2 regions of the Streptomyces sp. NPDC002754 genome follow, and region 1 is predicted to be linked to the other one. Evidence: riboswitches for the same ligand, from Rfam matches in the RefSeq annotation. Region 1 holds a riboswitch; the other holds the start of a gene.

Region 1 (8,855 bases):
AAAGCGGTCGTCGTGGGCGGGCTCGGTCCGCGCGGTGTGGTGGCCACGGCGTCGTACGAGGCGCGGAAGTTCGGGGTGCACTCGGCGATGCCGATGGGGCAGGCGCGCAGGCTCGCCCCGCATGCCGCCTATCTGGTGCCGCGTTTCCGGCTCTACCGGGAGATCAGCGAGCAGGTGATGGGGCTCCTCGGCGCCCTTTCGCCCCTCGTGGAGCCGCTGAGCCTGGACGAGGCGTTCGTCGATCTGGAGGCCGGTGAGGCGGCCTGGGACGCCGCTTCGGCGGAGGCCGTGGGGCACCGGCTGCGGGCCGACATCCGGCGCGTGACCGGTCTGACCGGGTCCGTGGGGATCGCCGCGTCCAAGATGCTCGCGAAGATCGGTTCCGAGGAGGCCAAGCCGGACGGTCTTGTGCTGATACGCCCAGGTACCGAGCGCGCGCTGCTCGGGCCGCAGTCCGTGCGGATCCTGCCCGGCGTCGGGCCCGCGACGGCGGATCATCTGCGGCGGGCCGGGATCCAGACCGTGGAGGAGATCGCGGGGGCCGGTGAGGACGAGCTGGTGCGACTCCTCGGCAAGGCGCACGGCAGCCACCTGTACGAGATGGCGCTCGCCCGCGACGAGCGGCCCGTCGTCGCCGAGCGGGACTCCAAGTCCGTATCGGTCGAGGACACGTACGACGTGGACATCCATGACCGGGTGCGGGTCCGGATGGAGGTGCGCAGGCTCGCGGGCCGGTGCGTGGAGCGGCTGAGAGCGGCCGATCGTTCGGGCCGGACCGTGGTGCTCAAGGTGCGGCGCTACGACTTCTCGACGCTGACGCGCTCCGAGACGCTGCGGGGGCCGACGGATGATCCCGGGGTGGTGCGGGAGGCCGCGGCGCGGCTGCTGGAGAGCGTCGACACGACCGGTGGCGTGCGCTTGCTGGGGGTCGGGGTCAGTGGGCTCGCCGACTTCACGCAGGAGGACTTGTTCGCGCAGTTCGCCGCCGCGGAGGAGGCCGCTGCCGAGGAGGCCGCCGCCGGAGAGCCAGAAGGGGACGCGGGGCCCGTCGAGTCCGTGGAGGCGGTCGAGCCCGAGCCGGTGCCTGTGGAGCGGAAGTGGCTGGCCGGGCACGATGTGCGGCATACCGAGTTCGGGCACGGGTGGGTGCAGGGGAGCGGGCTGGGGCGGGTGACCGTGCGGTTCGAGACGCCGTATGCGCGGGTGCGGGGGCGGGTGCGGACGTTCCGGGTCGACGATCCCGAGCTGGAGTCGGCGGATCCGTTGCCGCTCGTCGAAGCGGTCGAAGCCGTGGAAGGGGCCGAAGCCGTCGAAGAGGCCGAGGATCAGGTCGGGTCGTCCTCCGCGCCCGCGATCTTGCCGAACGTGACGTCGGGCGACTGAGGAGCCGTGATCTCCAGGCCGTAGTGGTGGTAGAGCTGGAGCTCCTGCTCCGGGGAGAGGTGGCGGCCCACGCCGAAGTCGGGGGAGTCCTTGATGAGTGAGCGCTCGAAGGGCACGTTCAGCGTGCCGTCCGTGAAGTCGCTGGGCTCGAGCGGTACGAAGGCGTCGCGGCTGAACAGGCCGGTTCGTATCGCGGCCCACTCCGGCACGCCCGTGGCGTCGTCCAGGTACACCTCGTCGATGGTGCCGATCTTGGCCCCGCTGCGGTCGAATGCCTTGCGGCCGATCAGATTGCGCGGATCGACATCGGTCTGCACGGGCCCTCCAACTGATCGCGATGATCGCAACTCGTCTGTAAACACTACGAAAGAGCACATTGTGGAAGGCGGCCACTCGGGGGCTCCGGCCACGTAGCCGCTGGTAGGCTGGCAGGCGGCTGCTGACCCCGTGCGGGAGAGTCTTCCGACGGTCGTCGGGGGCGCCGAAGGAGCAACTCCTCCCCGGAATCTCTCAGGCCCCTGTACCGCACGGACGAGGTCACTCTGGAAAGCAGAGCGGGGTGCACGGTTTCCGCTCTCACCGACGGTGCAAGCCGGTGTGTTCCGTGTTCTCGCGGGGTGGGCCGGTGAAGCTCTCAGGTTGAGATGACAGAGGGGGAGGCCGACCGGGTACCCGCGCCGTGGTGCCCCTCGCAGGTCGCAATGACCAGGAGGCCTCCGCCAATGACCGCCAACCGTATTCCGCTCTCCCAGTTGGAGCGAGGAATCCCCTTCGAGCAGCGCCACATCGGCCCCGATGACGCCGCTCAGGCCAAGATGCTCGCGCAGGTCGGCTACGGCTCGCTGGACGAGCTGACCGCGGCCGCGGTGCCCGATGTGATCAAGAGCGCCGAGGCGCTCGACCTTCCGGCCGCCCGCAGCGAGGCCGAGGTGCTCACCGAGCTGAAGTCCCTTGCGGAGCGCAATCAGGTGCTCGGCTCGATGATCGGCCTCGGCTACTACGGGACGTTCACACCGCCCGTCATCCTGCGCAACGTGATGGAGAACCCGTCCTGGTACACGGCGTACACGCCCTACCAGCCGGAGATCTCGCAGGGCCGCCTCGAGGCGCTGCTCAACTTCCAGACCATGGTCGCCGAGCTGACCGGCCTGCCCACCTCGGGCTCCTCGCTGCTCGACGAGGGCACCGCGGCCGCCGAGGCGATGGCCCTGTCGCGCCGCGTCGGCAAGGTCAAGAACGGTGTCTACGTCATCGACGCCGACGCCCTGCCGCAGACCATCGCCGTCATCGAGACGCGCGCCGAGCCGACCGGTGTCGAGATCGTCGTCGCCGACCTCGGGGAGGGCATTCCGGCCGAGGTCGCCGAGCGCGGCGTCGTGGGCGTGCTCGTGCAGTACCCCGGGGCCTCCGGCGCCGTGCGGGACATCAAGCCCGTGATCGACCAGGCGCACGAGCTGGGCGCCATCGTCACCGTCGCCGCCGACCTCCTCGCTCTGACATTGCTGACCTCGCCCGGTGACCTCGGCGCGGACATCGCCATCGGCACGACGCAGCGCTTCGGTGTGCCGATGGGCTTCGGCGGTCCGCACGCCGGATACATGGCCGTACGCGAGAAGTTCGCACGCTCCCTGCCGGGCCGCCTCGTCGGTGTCTCCGTCGACGCCGACGGCAACAAGGCGTACCGCCTCGCCCTGCAGACCCGCGAGCAGCACATCCGCCGCGAGAAGGCGACCAGCAACATCTGCACCGCGCAGGTGCTGCTCGCCGTCATGGCCGGCATGTACGCCGTGTACCACGGGCCCGAGGGCCTCAAGTCCATCGCACGGCGCACCCACCGATACGCCACCGTGCTCGCGGCGGGGCTCACCGCGGGCGGCGTCGAGGTCGTGCACGGCGCGTACTTCGACACCCTCACCGTGCGGGTGCCGGGCAAGGCAGCCGAGGTCGTCTCCGCCGCGCGCGAAGGCGGCGTGAACCTGCGCCTCGTGGACGCCGATCACACCTCGCTCGCCTGCGACGAGACCACCACGCGGGCCCAACTGGGCGCCGTATGGAGTGCATTCGGTGTCGAGGCGGACGTCGAGGCCCTGGACGCCGAGGCCGCGGACACGCTGCCGGGCGGCCTGCTGCGCGAGGACGACTACCTGACGCACCCCGTCTTCCACCAGTACCGCTCCGAGACGGCGATGCTGCGCTACCTGCGGGCGCTCGCCGACCGCGACTACGCGCTGGACCGCGGCATGATCCCGCTGGGCTCCTGCACGATGAAGCTCAACGCGACGACGGAGATGGAGCCGGTCACCTGGCCCGAGTTCGGCCAGCTGCACCCCTTCGCGCCCGCCGAGCAGGCGCAGGGCTACCTGACGCTCATCCGTGAGCTGGAGGAGCGGCTCGCCGAGGTCACCGGCTACGACAAGGTGTCGCTGCAACCGAACGCCGGTTCGCAGGGCGAGCTCGCCGGCCTGCTCGCCGTCCGCGGCTATCACCGGGCGAACGGCGACGAGCAGCGGACCGTCTGCCTCATCCCGTCCTCCGCGCACGGCACGAACGCGGCGAGCGCCGTGATGGCCGGCATGAAGGTCGTCGTCGTGAAGACCGCCGACGACGGCGAGGTCGACATCGAGGACCTGCGCACCAAGATTGAGCAGTACGCCGAGCAGCTCTCCGTCCTCATGATCACGTACCCGTCGACGCACGGCGTCTTCGAGGAGCACGTCGCCGACATCTGCGCCGCCGTGCACGACGCGGGCGGCCAGGTCTACGTCGACGGCGCCAACCTCAACGCGCTGGTGGGCCTCGCCAAGCCGGGCCGCTTCGGTGGCGACGTCTCGCACCTGAACCTGCACAAGACGTTCTGCATCCCGCACGGCGGCGGTGGTCCTGGCGTCGGCCCGGTGGGTGTGCGCGAGCACCTCGCGCCGTACCTGCCGAACCACCCGCTGCAGCCGGCCGCGGGCCCTGAGACGGGTGTCGGCCCGATCTCCGCGGCGCCCTGGGGCTCCGCCGGGATCCTGCCGATCTCCTGGGCGTACGTGCGGCTCATGGGTGGCGAGGGGCTGAAGCGGGCCACGCAGGTGGCGGTGCTTTCCGCGAACTACATTGCCAAGCGGCTCGAGCCGCACTTCCCGGTGCTCTACAACGGTCCGGGCGGGCTCGTCGCGCACGAGTGCATCATCGACCTGCGGCCGCTCAGCAAGGCGACGGGCGTGAGCATCGACGATGTCGCCAAGCGGCTCATCGACTACGGGTTCCACGCGCCGACCATGTCGTTCCCGGTCGCCGGGACGTTCATGATCGAGCCCACCGAGAGCGAGGACATCGGGGAACTCGACCGGTTCTGCGACGCGATGATCGCGATTCGCGGCGAGATCGAGCGGGTCGCCTCCGGCGAGTGGGCGGCCGAGGACAACCCGCTGCGGAACGCTCCGCACACGGCCGGGATGCTCGGCGGTGACTGGGAGCACGCGTACAGCCGGGAAGAAGGTGTCTTCCCGGCCGGGGTGGTCGCTTCGGAGAAGTACTGGCCGCCGGTGCGGCGCATCGACCAGGCGTTCGGCGACCGGAACCTCGTGTGTTCCTGCCCGCCGCTCGACGCCTACGAGGGCTGATCCACTCGGGACTGCGCGGCCGTCGGTCGCGCAGTCCTGCTCAGCCGATCCCTACGCCGCCGTCACCACGGTGCTCAGTGGGCGGTGCGGGGCGATGATCCTGCCACTGGGCAGCAGCTCGCCGGTGTCCTCGAAGAGCAGGACCCCGTTGCAGAGGAGGCTCCACCCCTGCTCGGGATGGTGAGCCACGGGGAACGCGGCTTCCCTGTCCTCGGATTCCGCTGTCGGGCAGGCTGGCTGGTGCTGGCACATGGATGGGATCTTTCGCTGCGAAGTGATCTCGATGACGTGGGCTGTACTGGCGGTGCTGGTGGTGCCTGTCGTGCTGCGGCTTGAAGGCTTGTTCATGGCCGCCCCCCGATTTCGTGAGTTCTGGAGCCCAGTGTTGCCCTGTGGGCGTCAATCCGCAGGGATTTCGTTGCAGCGGTCCTTATGGATTGGAGACGCATCACCCGTGCGGACGGTTCAGTCCAACTCCACTCTCCCTTCGGGTGGTTAGGAGTGGTCGGTACGGGCTAGTCCGCTCGGGCAGGGCTGTGCCCCGCGACCGGACGGCGGACGGTGCGGGGCACAGGCAGGGGCGACCGGGGCCGTCGGCGGGCCCCGGTCGGTCAGGCGAGCAGGCCGGCTGCGGTCGGGGCCGGTGTCAGACGGTGGGTGAGGACCGGCAGGAGCTCGGCCACCCGGTGCGGGCGGTACGGGGCGATGCCGGGCGGGGCGGGTGCCAGCGGGACGAGGATGTCGTCGGCCGCCGGCTGGCCGCTCGCCGGGTCGGCGGTGGGCTCGCGGTGCAGCCACAGCGTGAGCATGTAGAGCTCGGGCACCGACAGCAGCCGCGGCTGGTAGGCCTGGGGCAGCGACTCCGCCTGGCGCAGGGCCCGTTCGGTGGACCTGATGTAGGGGCCCTCGAAGAAGTGCGAGAAGGCCCAGCCGTCCGGAGTGAGCATGGTGTCGGCCGCCGCCACCGCGCGCTCTCCGCAGCGGATCAGGAAGCGCCAGCCGGTGAGGCGGGCCCTGGAAGGACCGGTGGTCTCGGTGATGTGGTCCAACACGTGGAGTGGCAGCGGGAGTTCGGGGGTGGCGGGTCCCTGCGCGGCGCGCAGGGACGGGGTGCGGGCCTCGCGGACGGCGGTGGGGGAACCGAGGGCCGTGAGGACACTGCGCAGGGCGGGCGCGGGAGCCGGTGGGACGTACAGCGGCATGGTGGGTCGCCTCTCATTCGACAGGCATGTGATGCGAGGGCGGTGCGGGACGAGCGGACGGCGCTGTCTGCTGCGGGTGCACAAGGGGTACACGGGACAGAGGGGGCGGGGGTCCGGTTCGAATCCGGGCCGCGGGCGCCAACTCTCGGTCTCGCCAGCGGAGTTTATACGATGCGTGTTCACGGGATGTTTCGCCTAGCACGCCGCCCGGATTTCGCAAGGAGCTATTCGGGCGCGGCTCCCCTGGGGTTTTGCGGCTATCCTCCCCATTTTCGAGGGGCCCGTCGTGCGTGACCTCGACGTCTTTCGTCCGAGCGGTCGGCGTGTTCTTGTCGGCGTTTATCACCAGGGCCGCATGCCACAGAATCCGCGGTCGGCCGCATGCCTGCGGAATGTGCCCGCGGGTAACCGCGTCGAGAGTACTGCTCCGTGGGTGCGCGCGGGGCGTTATGGATCACATTGCCGGGGCATCATCCACCGTGACACGCGGCCGGGACGGTGCATCAACGGGTCGCCCGTGCGAGGAGGGACGCTTCCATGGGGGAGAAGGTCGTTGCGGAGACGGTGGGGCTTGCCGATCCGCGGCGCTATCGGGAGAAGCTCAGGGAGTGCCTGGAGGGGTTCGGGCGACTGCTGGACGAGAAGCGGTTCGACCGTCCACAGAATCTCATGGGGCTCGAGATCGAGCTGAATCTCGCCGGGCCCGACGGGCTGCCGAGAATGATGAATGCGGAAGTTCTCGAGCGCATCGCGAGCCGTGATTTCCAGACCGAACTCGCGATGTTCAATCTCGAAGTCAACATTGCCCCGCACCGGATCGGCGGCCGTGTTCTCGATCAGCTCGCCGAGGAACTGCGCACGGGTCTCGGATATGCGCACCGGAAGGCGAACGAGGTCGACGCCGGCATCGTGATGATCGGCATTCTGCCGACGCTGAGCACGGACGACCTGGTCTCGGCGAACCTGTCGGACGGCGACCGCTACACCCTGCTCAACGACCGGATCGTGGCCGCGCGCGGCGAGGACTTCGCGCTCGACATCGCCGGCGTCGAGCGGCTGACCTGCACGTCCTCCTCGATAGCGCCCGAAGCGGCGTGCACCTCCGTGCAGTTGCACCTCCAGGTGACGCCGGGGCGTTTCGCCGATGTGTGGAACGCGGCGCAGGCCGTGGCCGCCGTGCAGATCGCGCTCGGCGCCAACTCGCCCTTCCTGTTCGGCCGCGAGCTGTGGCAGGAGTCGCGGCCCCCGCTGTTCCAGCAGTCCACGGACACCCGGCCGCCGGAGCTCGCGGCGCAGGGCGTGCGGCCGCGCACCTGGTTCGGCGAGCGCTGGATCGATTCCGCGTACGACCTCTTCGAGGAGAATCTGAGGTACTTCCCGCCGCTGCTGCCGATTCTCGACGCCGAGCGGCCGCTTGACGTCATCGCCAAGGGCGACACCCCGAGCCTCGCCGAACTCGTCCTGCACAACGGCACGGTGTACCGCTGGAACCGTCCCGTGTACGGCATCGCGGACGGTGTGCCTCACCTGCGCGTCGAGAACCGGGTGCTGCCCGCGGGGCCCACCGTCACGGACGTCATCGCCAACACCGCGTTCTACTACGGCGTTGTCCGTGCCCTCGCCGAGGAGTCCCGGCCGGTGTGGTCGCGCCTCCCCTTCGCCGCGGCCGCCCGCAACTTCGACACCGCCTGCCGGTACGGCATCGACGCGCGCCTGGAGTGGCCACGCAGGGGCCGGTTCGGCGGCACGGAGCGGGTGCCGGCCGTGAACCTCGTAAGGGACGAGCTGCTGCCGCTCGCGGCTGCCGGGCTCGATGCCTGGGGAGTCGAACCGGCGGACAGGGACCGGTACCTGGGAGTGATCGAGGAGCGGTGCCGACTGCGGATGAACGGCGCGGCGTGGCAGTCGGCGACGTATCACCGGGCCCTGGAGAGCGGTCTGGCGCGGGACGCGGCGCTCGCGGCGACCACGCGGCGGTACTGCGAGCTGATGCACCGGGGCGAGCCGGTGCACAACTGGCCGGTCGGGCTTCCGGAGCCGGCCGTTCCGCTGGGCTGAAGGGGCCCGGCCGACCCGCTCAGTTGCTCTTGGCGCCCGCCTCGATGATGGCCTTCAGGATGACCTGCTGGATGTCCGCCGGGTCGCTGACCTGGTGTCCTGAGCCGCCCGTCGCCTCGGCGACCTGCTCGACCTCCCGCTTGTCGGTGTCGGGCCCCACGGCGATGACGATCAACGGCACGGGGCGGTCGCGGTCGGTGAGGCCCCTGAGCTTCTTGATCAGGCTCTCGCGGGAGACCGACCCCTCGTCCTCATTGACGCCGTCCGTGACCACGACGACGGCGTTGAACCTGCCGCTCTTGTACGAGGACGTGGCCTCCTTGTAGGCCGCGAGCGTGGTGTCGTACAGGCCCGTCGCCCCGCCGGGCACCGGCTGCAGCGCGGTGAACGCGGCCGACAGGCGGTCGCGCCGGGTGCCGGAGCCGACGCGGTCGCCGAGGCGCTCGGTCGGCACGAGCTTCTTGTAGTCGCGGTCGCCGTCGAGGAACGTGGCGAACTCCCACAGGCCGATCTCGTCCTCCGGCGTGAACGTGGAGAGGGCCGCCAGCATCGACGCCTTCGTCACCTCCATGCGGGACTCGCCGCGGCTGGGCACGGTGTTCCC
Region 2 (8,855 bases), on a different contig from region 1:
GCAGTGACCCGGCAACGCCCGGGAACACGCCGATCCTGTCCGCACAAACGTGCGCGCCCACGGACCGGGTGCGCCTTGTTTTCAGCCCGTTCCAGGAGTCCCGTCGTGCCCCTCTCTCCCGCTCTGCCCGCCGCCGCGGTGAACACTCCGCCGGGGAGGAAGACAAGGCCGGCAGCGGCACTGACCGCAGCCGTCCTCGGCTTCGCCGTCATCACCCTCGACGCACTCGTCGTCAACGTCGCTCTGCCCACGATCCGCACCGACCTCGGCGGCGGCCTCACCGGACTCCAGTGGGTCGTCGACGGCTACACCCTGCTCTTCGCCGGCCTCCTGCTCTCCAGCGGCGCGCTGTCCGACCGCATCGGCGCACGCCAGGCATACGGAGCCGGGTTCGCCCTGTTCATCGCCGCATCGACAGCGTGCGGACTCGCCCCGAACCTCGGCGCGCTGATCGGCGCCCGCCTTGTCCAAGGAGCCGGAGCCGCCATCATGCTGCCCGCCTCGATGGCCCTGATCCGCGAGGCATACCCCGAAGCCAAATCCCGCGCCCGCGCCCTGTCCATCTGGGCACTGGGCGGCACCGTCGGCTCCGCCGCAGGGCCCGTCGTCGGCGGCTTCCTCACCGAACTGAGCTGGCGGGCCATCTTCTTCATCAACCTCCCCCTCGGCGCGATAACCCTCCTCCTGCTCACCCGCATCGCACCCTCCCCCAAGCGCCCCACTCCCTTCGACACGGCCGGCCAGATCACCACCGTCCTGACCATGTGCAGCCTCACCTACGGAGTCATCGAAGCCGCCGACGCCGGATTCACCGCCCCCCGCGTCGTCGCAGCCCTCACCGTTGCCGCCGTGGCGCTCGCGGTGTTCCTCATCTCCCAGGCCCGAGGACACCACCCGATGGTGCCGCTGCCCCTGTTCCGCTCCCGCGGCGTCGTGCTGCCCGTGCTGGGAGGCTTCGCCTTCACCACCAGCTTCTACGGGCTCGTCTTCCTGCTCAGCCTCTACTTCCAGCAACTGCGCGGCCTGTCCGCCTGGCAGACCGGCCTCACCTTCCTGCCCATGACCGTCATCACCGGCCTCGTCAACCTCACCGCAGCCCGCACCGCCGAACGCTTCGGCCCCCGCGTCCCGATCGCCTTCGGCCTCGCCCTGATGGGCGCCGGCATGGCAGCACTGGCCACGATGCCCGCCACCGCCCCGATATGGCTCGTCATCATGCTGATGATCCCCGTCGGCATCGGGGGAGCACTCGCGGTACCGTCCCTCACCGCCGTACTCCTGGACAACGTGCCCGCCGAACGAGCAGGCACCGCCAGCGGCGTACTCAACACCTTCCGCCAACTCGGCGGCGCCCTCGCCGTCGCCATCTACGGCGGCCTGCTGGCCACCAGACCCACCTTCCTCAACGGCATGCGCACCAGCCTTCTCATCTCCACCGCACTCCTGATCACCGTCGCCGCCGCCAGCCTGGCCCTGAAACCCGACAGCAGGGAAACGGCTTAAGGTCTTCCTCACCTTCGACTGACCAACTGCCAGGCCGATATGCCTGGTTGTGGTGCGTCTAACCGCGCTGCCGTCTGGGGACCATTAATCGGCCCCAGGCACGAGTTGGTCACCTTAAGAGGAAGGTCCTGCGGGGGGCTGATGCTGATGTTGCGCCGGTTGTGGGGACACGACAACCTCGTCGGACGGCGCACTATTTTGGTAGCGACGGCTCCGCCAGTGCAGGCGGAGGGGTTACTGACAGCCGTGAGGAGACGTGCTCCGGTGGACAACCGGTGGACAGACGCCTTTGGACGAGTCAATACGAGGCCGCACGAGATAGGCGGCCATACATGTTCTGATCAGCCACGACGTCACTGGGCAGTATGGCGCGGCACTACTCGACATGAACGCTCTCGGTCTCGTAATGCGTAAGTCTCGCTACCTGGCGTGTACCCACTGCACCACTACCTGAGTCGGCCGCAAGAGCGCCAGATCAGCCTGAAAGTTGGCCTACCCCAACGGCTATCAGCCAAGTCCTACGGGGACATCCCAGGGACTTTTCAGGGACTTTCACGTCTGTCCCAGGGAGGTTCCAGGGACTTTCCGCCGCGTAAGCAGGGAAGGCCCTGACAGCGCTGAAAGACTCGAACGCGCTGGTCAGGGCCCGTTTCCCTAGCACTCGATGATGTTCACCGCGAGCCCGCCGCGGGCCGTCTCCTTGTACTTGACGGACATGTCCGCGCCGGTGTCCCGCATCGTCTTGATGACCTTGTCCAGGGACACCTTGTGCGAGCCGTCGCCGCGCAGCGCCATCTTCGCGGCCGTGACGGCCTTGACCGCCGCCATGCCGTTTCGCTCGATGCACGGGATCTGGACGAGGCCGCCGACCGGGTCGCAGGTCAGGCCGAGGTTGTGCTCCATGCCGATCTCGGCCGCGTTCTCCACCTGCTCCGGGGAGCCGCCGAGCGCCTCGGCGAGCGCGCCCGCCGCCATCGAGCAGGCGGAGCCGACCTCGCCCTGGCAGCCGACCTCGGCGCCGGAGATGGAGGCGTTCTCCTTGAAGAGCATGCCGATCGCGCCCGCCGTGAGGAGGAGGCGGATCACGCCGTCCTCGTCGGCGCCCGGCACGAAGTTCACGTAGTAGTGCAGGACCGCCGGGATGATGCCGGCCGCGCCGTTCGTGGGGGCCGTCACGACCCGGCCGCCCGCCGCGTTCTCCTCGTTCACGGCCATCGCGTAGAGGGTGATCCACTCCATGGCGAGGGCCTTGGGGTCGCCCTCGGCGCGCAGCTTGCGGGCCGAACCCGCCGCGCGGCGGCGGACCTTGAGGCCGCCGGGCAGGATGCCCTCGTGGGACATGCCGCGGGAGACGCAGGACTGCATGACGCGCCAGATGTCGAGGAGACCCTCGCGGATCTCGTCCTCCGTACGCCAGGCCTTCTCGTTCTCCAGCATCATGGCCGGGATGGACAGGCCGGTCTCCTGCGCGAGGCGGAGCAGCTCGTCGCCGGTGCGGAAGGGGTACTTGAGTGACGTGTCGTCGGGGACGATCGGGTTCGCGCCCTCGACAGCGTCCTCGTCGACGACGAAGCCGCCGCCCACCGAGTAGTACGTCTTGGTGAGCAGTTCCTTGCCGTCGGCCTTGCCATCGGCGCCGTACGCCCACAGCGTCATGCCGTTCGCGTGGTACGGGAGGGCCTTGCGGCGGTGCAGGACGAGATCGTCGTCGTACGAGAACGGGATCTCGTGGGCGCCGAGCAGGTTGAGGCGGCCCGATTCCTTGATCGCCTCCACGCGCTCGTCGGCGTGCTCGACGTCGACCGTGCGCGGGGAGTCGCCCTCCAGGCCGAGCAGCACCGCCTTCGGGGTGCCGTGCCCGTGCCCGGTCGCGCCCAGGGAGCCGTACAGCTCGGCGTGGACGGCGGAGGTGTGGGCCAGCAGGCCCTCGTTCTTCAGGCGCCGCGCGAACATGCGGGCGGCGCGCATCGGGCCGACCGTGTGAGAGCTGGACGGGCCGATGCCGATCGAGAACAGGTCGAAGACCGAGATGGCCACGGGTTCCTCCAGGGGACGGTACAGAAGTGGTGCGGGGCACCGCGCACTGTCCAGTGTGCGCGGTGCCCCGGGGAGCGAGCCCGCTGTTACTTGCCGAGATTCGGGTACAGCGGGTGCTTGTCGGCCAGAGCGGTCACTCGGGCCTTGAGCGCCTCGGTGTCGTAGGACGGCTGGAGAGCCAGCGCGATCACGTCGGCGACCTCGCGGAAGTCCTCGGCCCGGAAGCCGCGGGTGGCGAGGGCCGGGGTGCCGATCCGCAGGCCGGAGGTGACCATCGGCGGGCGCGGGTCGTTCGGGACCGCGTTGCGGTTGACCGTGATGCCGACCTCGTGGAGGCGGTCCTCGGCCTGCTGGCCGTCGAGCTCCGAGTCGCGCAGGTCGACGAGGACCAGGTGCACGTCGGTGCCGCCGGACAGGACGTTGACGCCCGCCGCGCGGGACTCCGGGGTCGTCAGGCGCTCGGCGAGGAGCTGGGCGCCCTCGATCGTGCGGGCCTGGCGCTCCTTGAAGTCCTCCGAGGCGGCGACCTTGAAGGAGACGGCCTTGGCCGCGATCACGTGCTCCAGGGGACCGCCCTGGAAGCCCGGGAAGACCGCCGAGTTCAGCTTCTTCGCGAAGTCCTTGTTGCGGGCGAGGATGATGCCGCCGCGCGGACCGCCGAGCGTCTTGTGCGTCGTGGACGTGACGACATCGGCGTGCGGGACCGGGTTGGGGTGCAGGCCCGCGGCCACGAGGCCCGCGAAGTGCGCCATGTCGACCCAGAGCAGCGCCTCGACCTCGTCGGCGATGCGACGGAACTCGGCGAAGTCCAGCTGGCGCGGGTACGCCGACCAGCCGGCGATGATCACCTTCGGGCGGTGCTCCTTGGCGAGCCGCTCGACCTCGGCCATGTCGACCAGGCCCGCGTCGTCCACGTGGTACGGGACCACGTTGAACTGCTTGCCGGAGAAGTTCAGGCGCATGCCGTGCGTGAGGTGGCCGCCGTGCGCCAGGTCCAGGCCGAGGATCGTGTCGCCCGGCTTGGCGATGGCGAAGAGCGCGGCCTGGTTCGCGGAGGCGCCGGAGTGCGGCTGCACGTTCGCGTACTCGGCGCCGAAGAGCGCCTTCACGCGGTCGATGGCGATCTGCTCGGTGACGTCGACGTGCTCGCAGCCGCCGTAGTAGCGGCGGCCGGGGTAGCCCTCCGCGTACTTGTTGGTGAGGACCGAGCCCTGGGCCTCCATGACGGCGGCCGGGGCGAAGTTCTCCGACGCGATCATTTCGAGGGTCGACTGCTGGCGCTTCAGCTCGGCGTCGACCGCGAGGGCGACCTCGGGGTCGAGCTCGTGCAGGGATTCGTTCAGTACGGACATCAGGGGGTCAGCTCCCGGAGAACTCGGTGTACTCGTCGGCGGAGAGCAGGTCCTTCGGCTCGTCGGCCAGCCGGACCTTGAACAGCCAGCCGCCCTCGAACGGGGCCGAGTTGACGAGGGCCGGGTCGTCGACGACGTCCTGGTTGATCTCGGTGACCTCGCCGCCGACGGGGGAGTACAGGTCGGAGACCGACTTGGTCGACTCGAGCTCGCCGCAGGTCTCGCCCGCGGTCACGGTGTCACCGACCTCGGGGAGCTGGACGAACACGATGTCACCGAGCGCGTTCGCGGCGTGCTCCGTGATGCCGATCGTGGCGACGCCATCCTCGACGGCGGAGAGCCACTCGTGCTCCTTGCTGTAACGCAGCTGCTGGGGGTTGCTCATGAGGCGAATTCTCCTGTACGCGGGAAGGTGCTGGTGACAGAGGGGGCGCCGGTGCGCGGCGCGGACTACTTCTGGCGCTTGTAGAACGGCAGCGCCACGACCTCGTACGGCTCGTGCTTGCCGCGGATGTCGACACCGACCCCCGATGAAGAAGCAGCACCGGCCTCGGCGTGCGCCGGGTCCACGTACGCCATCGCGATCGGCTTGCCCAGTGTCGGGGACGGGGCGCCGGAGGTGACCTCGCCGATCACCGTGCCGTCGACGACGACGGACATCCCGGCGCGCGGGACACGGCGGCCCTCGGCGATGAGGCCGACGAGCTTGCGGGGCGGGTTGGCCTCGGCGCGCTCGGCGGCGGCGACCAGCGCGTCGTGGCCCACGAAGTCGTCCCCGTGCGAGGTCTTCTCGAACTTCACGACGCGGCCGAGACCGGCGTCGAAGGGTGTGAGGTCGGTCGTCAGCTCGTGCCCGTACAGCGGCATGCCCGCCTCCAGGCGCAGCGTGTCCCGGCAGGAAAGGCCGGCGGGGATCAGGCCGTACTCGGCGCCCGCCTCGGTCAGCGCCTGCCACAGCTTCTCGGCGTCGGCGGGGGCGACGAACAGCTCGAAGCCGTCCTCGCCGGTGTAGCCGGTGCGCGCGATGAGCGCCTGTACGCCGGCGACGGTGCCGGGCAGCCCCGCGTAGTACTTCAGGCCGTCCAGGTCCGCGTCCGTGACGGACTTCACGATCGCCGCGGAGGTCGGGCCCTGCACCGCGAGCAGCGCGTACGCGTCCCGGTCGTCGCGGACCTCGGCGTCGAAGCCGACGGCGCGCTCGGTGAGGGCGTCGAGGACGACCTGCGCGTTGCCCGCGTTCGCGACCACCATGTAGGTGGTCTCCTCCAGCCGGTACACGATCAGGTCGTCGAGGATCCCGCCGTCGGCGCGGCAGATCATGGTGTAGCGGGCGCGGCCGAGGCCGACGGAGCCGATGTTGCCGACGAGCGCGTGGTTGAGCAGGTCCGCGGCGGCGGGACCGGACACCGTGATCTCGCCCATGTGGGAGAGGTCGAAGAGGCCGGCACGCGTGCGTACCGCGTTGTGCTCGTCGCGCTCGCTGCCGTAGCGCAGCGGCATGTCCCAGCCGGCGAAGTCGGTCATCGTCGCCCCGAGTGAACGATGCAGGGCGTCAAGGGCAGTGGTGCGGCTCATGGCTGGTGTGCTCCCGGTGGCATGACGACGATGGCGGAGTCCCGCTGATCGCGCGCGGGACGTCCTCCCCATCTGTCATCGGAACCTGAGAGGTTCGCCCCGAGGGGGCTTGCACCTTGGGTGGGGGCGTCACGTCACAAAGACGCCCCACTTTTCAGATCTGCCTCGCCCGCGCGGTACGGGGCCTGAGAGATTCAAGGGAGGAACTTGCTCCTTCGGCGTCCGGGGACCCGTGGGTACCCGGAACTCTCCCGCGCGGATTCAAGCGGCCGGTATGCAGTTTGCGCGCACATCATTGCATGCCCGTCCGACAGGGAAAGCCCTTGAGTGGCATTACCTTCTCTTTACACTTGAGGGGCAAGGGTGGCGTGACCGGAACGGGGAGGACGATCACGGTGCAGAAGGCAGTGGCGGGGGCGTACGCGGTGGCGGCTTCGGCGCCGGTGGTGGCGGGGGTGCGGACCTCCGGCCGCCGCTCGGTGCGGGACCTGCGCGGCCGCCGCGGTCACACGCCGCGCCTGCTCGCCTTCGCGGCGGGCGACCTCGTCGTGCTCTCGGGCCTGCCGGGCAGCGGAAAGTCGACGCTGATGCGGCGGGCCGTGGCGGAGATCCGGATCGACTCGCAGGACACCCGCGAGCGTTGGGCCGCGCGCATGCCGCGCCACCTGCCGTACGCGCTGTACCGCCCGCTGGTCCGCGTCGCGCACTACGTGGGGCTGCGCCGGGCGATGCGCTCGGGCGTGAGCGTCGTCGTGCACGACTGCGGTACGCAGGCGTGGGTGCGCCGCTGGGTGATCCGCACGGCGCGGCGGCGCGGCGCGGCCGTCCACCTGATGCTGCTCGACGTACCGGCGGACACGGCCCTCGAGGGGCAGCGGGACCGCGGCCGCGGGGTGTCCCGGTACGCCTTCGCCCGGCACCGCAGAGCGGTGGGCGCGCTCGTCAGCTCGACGGAGCAGGGGAACCTGCCGGCCGGGATGGATTCGGCGGTGCTGCTCGACCGGGCGGCGATGGAGGCGCTGGGAGGGATCACGTTCGACGACTGACAGCGGTTAAGGTCGGCGGGCAGCAGCAGCGGGCGGAACAGCAGAGGTTGATGGCAGTCATGGAGTTCCCAGGTACCCCGGAGCCGGGGCACGATCACGCCCAGGGGCACGAGGGCGGCTACGCCCACCCCGCGCAGGGCTGGCCGGCCAACGAGCTGGAGGAGGTCCTCGCCGCGGCGCTCGGGCGGCCGGAGTCCGGCGCCCGCGTCGTCGAGGTGCTCGGCCGCAGCCACGTGTGGATCCCGCTGCCCAGGGGCGGTTCGAACGCCAGCAGGGACCTCGATCTGCCGAGCCTGGAGATCGGGGGCCAGGCCTACGTCCCCGTGTTCAGCTCCGAGCAGCAGTTCATGGCGGTCACCGGTGGCCGGATGGACTGCACCGTGGCCCCGGCCGTGGAGTTCGCGCGCGGGCTTCCGCCGCAGCTCGGCATCGCCGTGAACCCGGACGGCACGGTGGGTGTGCCGCTTCCGCCGCAGGCCGTCGCCGAGCTGGCCCGCAGTGGCCGCACGCCGCTGGACGGCCCGGCGGCGGGTGGCCGCGTGGTGCTCAGCGAGCCGGACTGGCAGGTCGACCCCATGGACTTCCTGGCCGCGGTGCGTGAGGAGTTCGAGGCGCTCGGCACGGTACTGAGCGCCCGGCGCTGCCTCGCGACCGTGGAGGACGCCGAGCCGTCCCTGTTCATCGGCGTGGAGCTGCTGGCGCAGGCCGCCGGCGCCGCGGGCGGCGCGCGGGACGTTCCGCTGGACGCGCTGGGGCGGGCGCTGGGCCGCGCGCCGGTGGCCTGGACCGTCAACCTGGTGTTCCTGGACGTGACGCAGGACCCGGTCGCGGACTGGCTGCGTACACACGTACGGCCGTTCTACGTACGAGAAGGGTGACGGCGTCCGTCAAGTCGGTGTCAGTATCGCCGCTTAAGCTGGTTTCATGACGTGACCGGTCGGCGCTTCGCTCTCCGGCCACGTGTGGGACACGGACGTATGTGAAGAGCCGAAGGGGCGGTTACGGGTGAGTGCGTCGGGCACGGCCGCGGCTGGACAAGTCGAGCACATGCTGCGCCAGGTGACGCCGGGACGCTACGACGCGTACGAGGCGCTCCTCAAGGCCCTCGCCGACCCCGCGGCCGGGCAGGTCTGGATGCTGCTCTGGCACGGCCAGGCCGGATCCCCTGACGCCCAGTACGGGAACATGGAGGTGGACGGCTTCTCGTACGCCCCGTGCGTCACCTCCGCCCAGGAGCTCTCCGCCTCCGGCTGGTCAAGGGCGTACGAGGTGGTGAGCGGGGTCGACGCGGCGCGCACGCTCTACCCGGACCAGTACGGGCTCTGGCTGAACCCGCACGCGC

What was found. A riboswitch is a leader RNA that binds a small molecule or an ion and turns the genes downstream of it on or off. The one in region 1 is predicted to bind glycine.
Region 2: another riboswitch for glycine. It lies ahead of gcvT (glycine cleavage system aminomethyltransferase GcvT); the one in region 1 lies ahead of gcvP (aminomethyl-transferring glycine dehydrogenase).

The regions. Positions count from the first base shown of each region.
Region 1 is NZ_JBSFVM010000041.1:8,987-17,841, forward strand. Features, by position in the region: gene ACWD2L_RS37720 (DNA polymerase IV) at 1-1,383, shown strand, start outside; gene ACWD2L_RS37725 (PRC-barrel domain-containing protein) at 1,326-1,700, opposite strand; glycine riboswitch at 1,824-1,919, shown strand; gene gcvP (aminomethyl-transferring glycine dehydrogenase) at 2,106-4,991, shown strand; gene ACWD2L_RS37735 (DUF5999 family protein) at 5,043-5,243, opposite strand; gene ACWD2L_RS37740 (hypothetical protein) at 5,603-6,193, opposite strand; gene ACWD2L_RS37745 (glutamate-cysteine ligase family protein) at 6,731-8,251, shown strand; gene ACWD2L_RS37750 (substrate-binding and VWA domain-containing protein) at 8,271-8,855, opposite strand, start outside.
Region 2 is NZ_JBSFVM010000002.1:292,171-301,025, forward strand. Features, by position in the region: gene ACWD2L_RS08750 (MFS transporter) at 106-1,503, shown strand; gene ACWD2L_RS08755 (L-serine ammonia-lyase) at 2,158-3,540, opposite strand; gene glyA (serine hydroxymethyltransferase) at 3,627-4,892, opposite strand; gene gcvH (glycine cleavage system protein GcvH) at 4,900-5,277, opposite strand; gene gcvT (glycine cleavage system aminomethyltransferase GcvT) at 5,343-6,467, opposite strand; glycine riboswitch at 6,530-6,631, opposite strand; glycine riboswitch at 6,632-6,731, opposite strand; gene ACWD2L_RS08775 (AAA family ATPase) at 6,857-7,513, shown strand; gene ACWD2L_RS08780 (enhanced serine sensitivity protein SseB) at 7,573-8,391, shown strand; gene ACWD2L_RS08785 (enhanced serine sensitivity protein SseB C-terminal domain-containing protein) at 8,519-8,855, shown strand, end outside.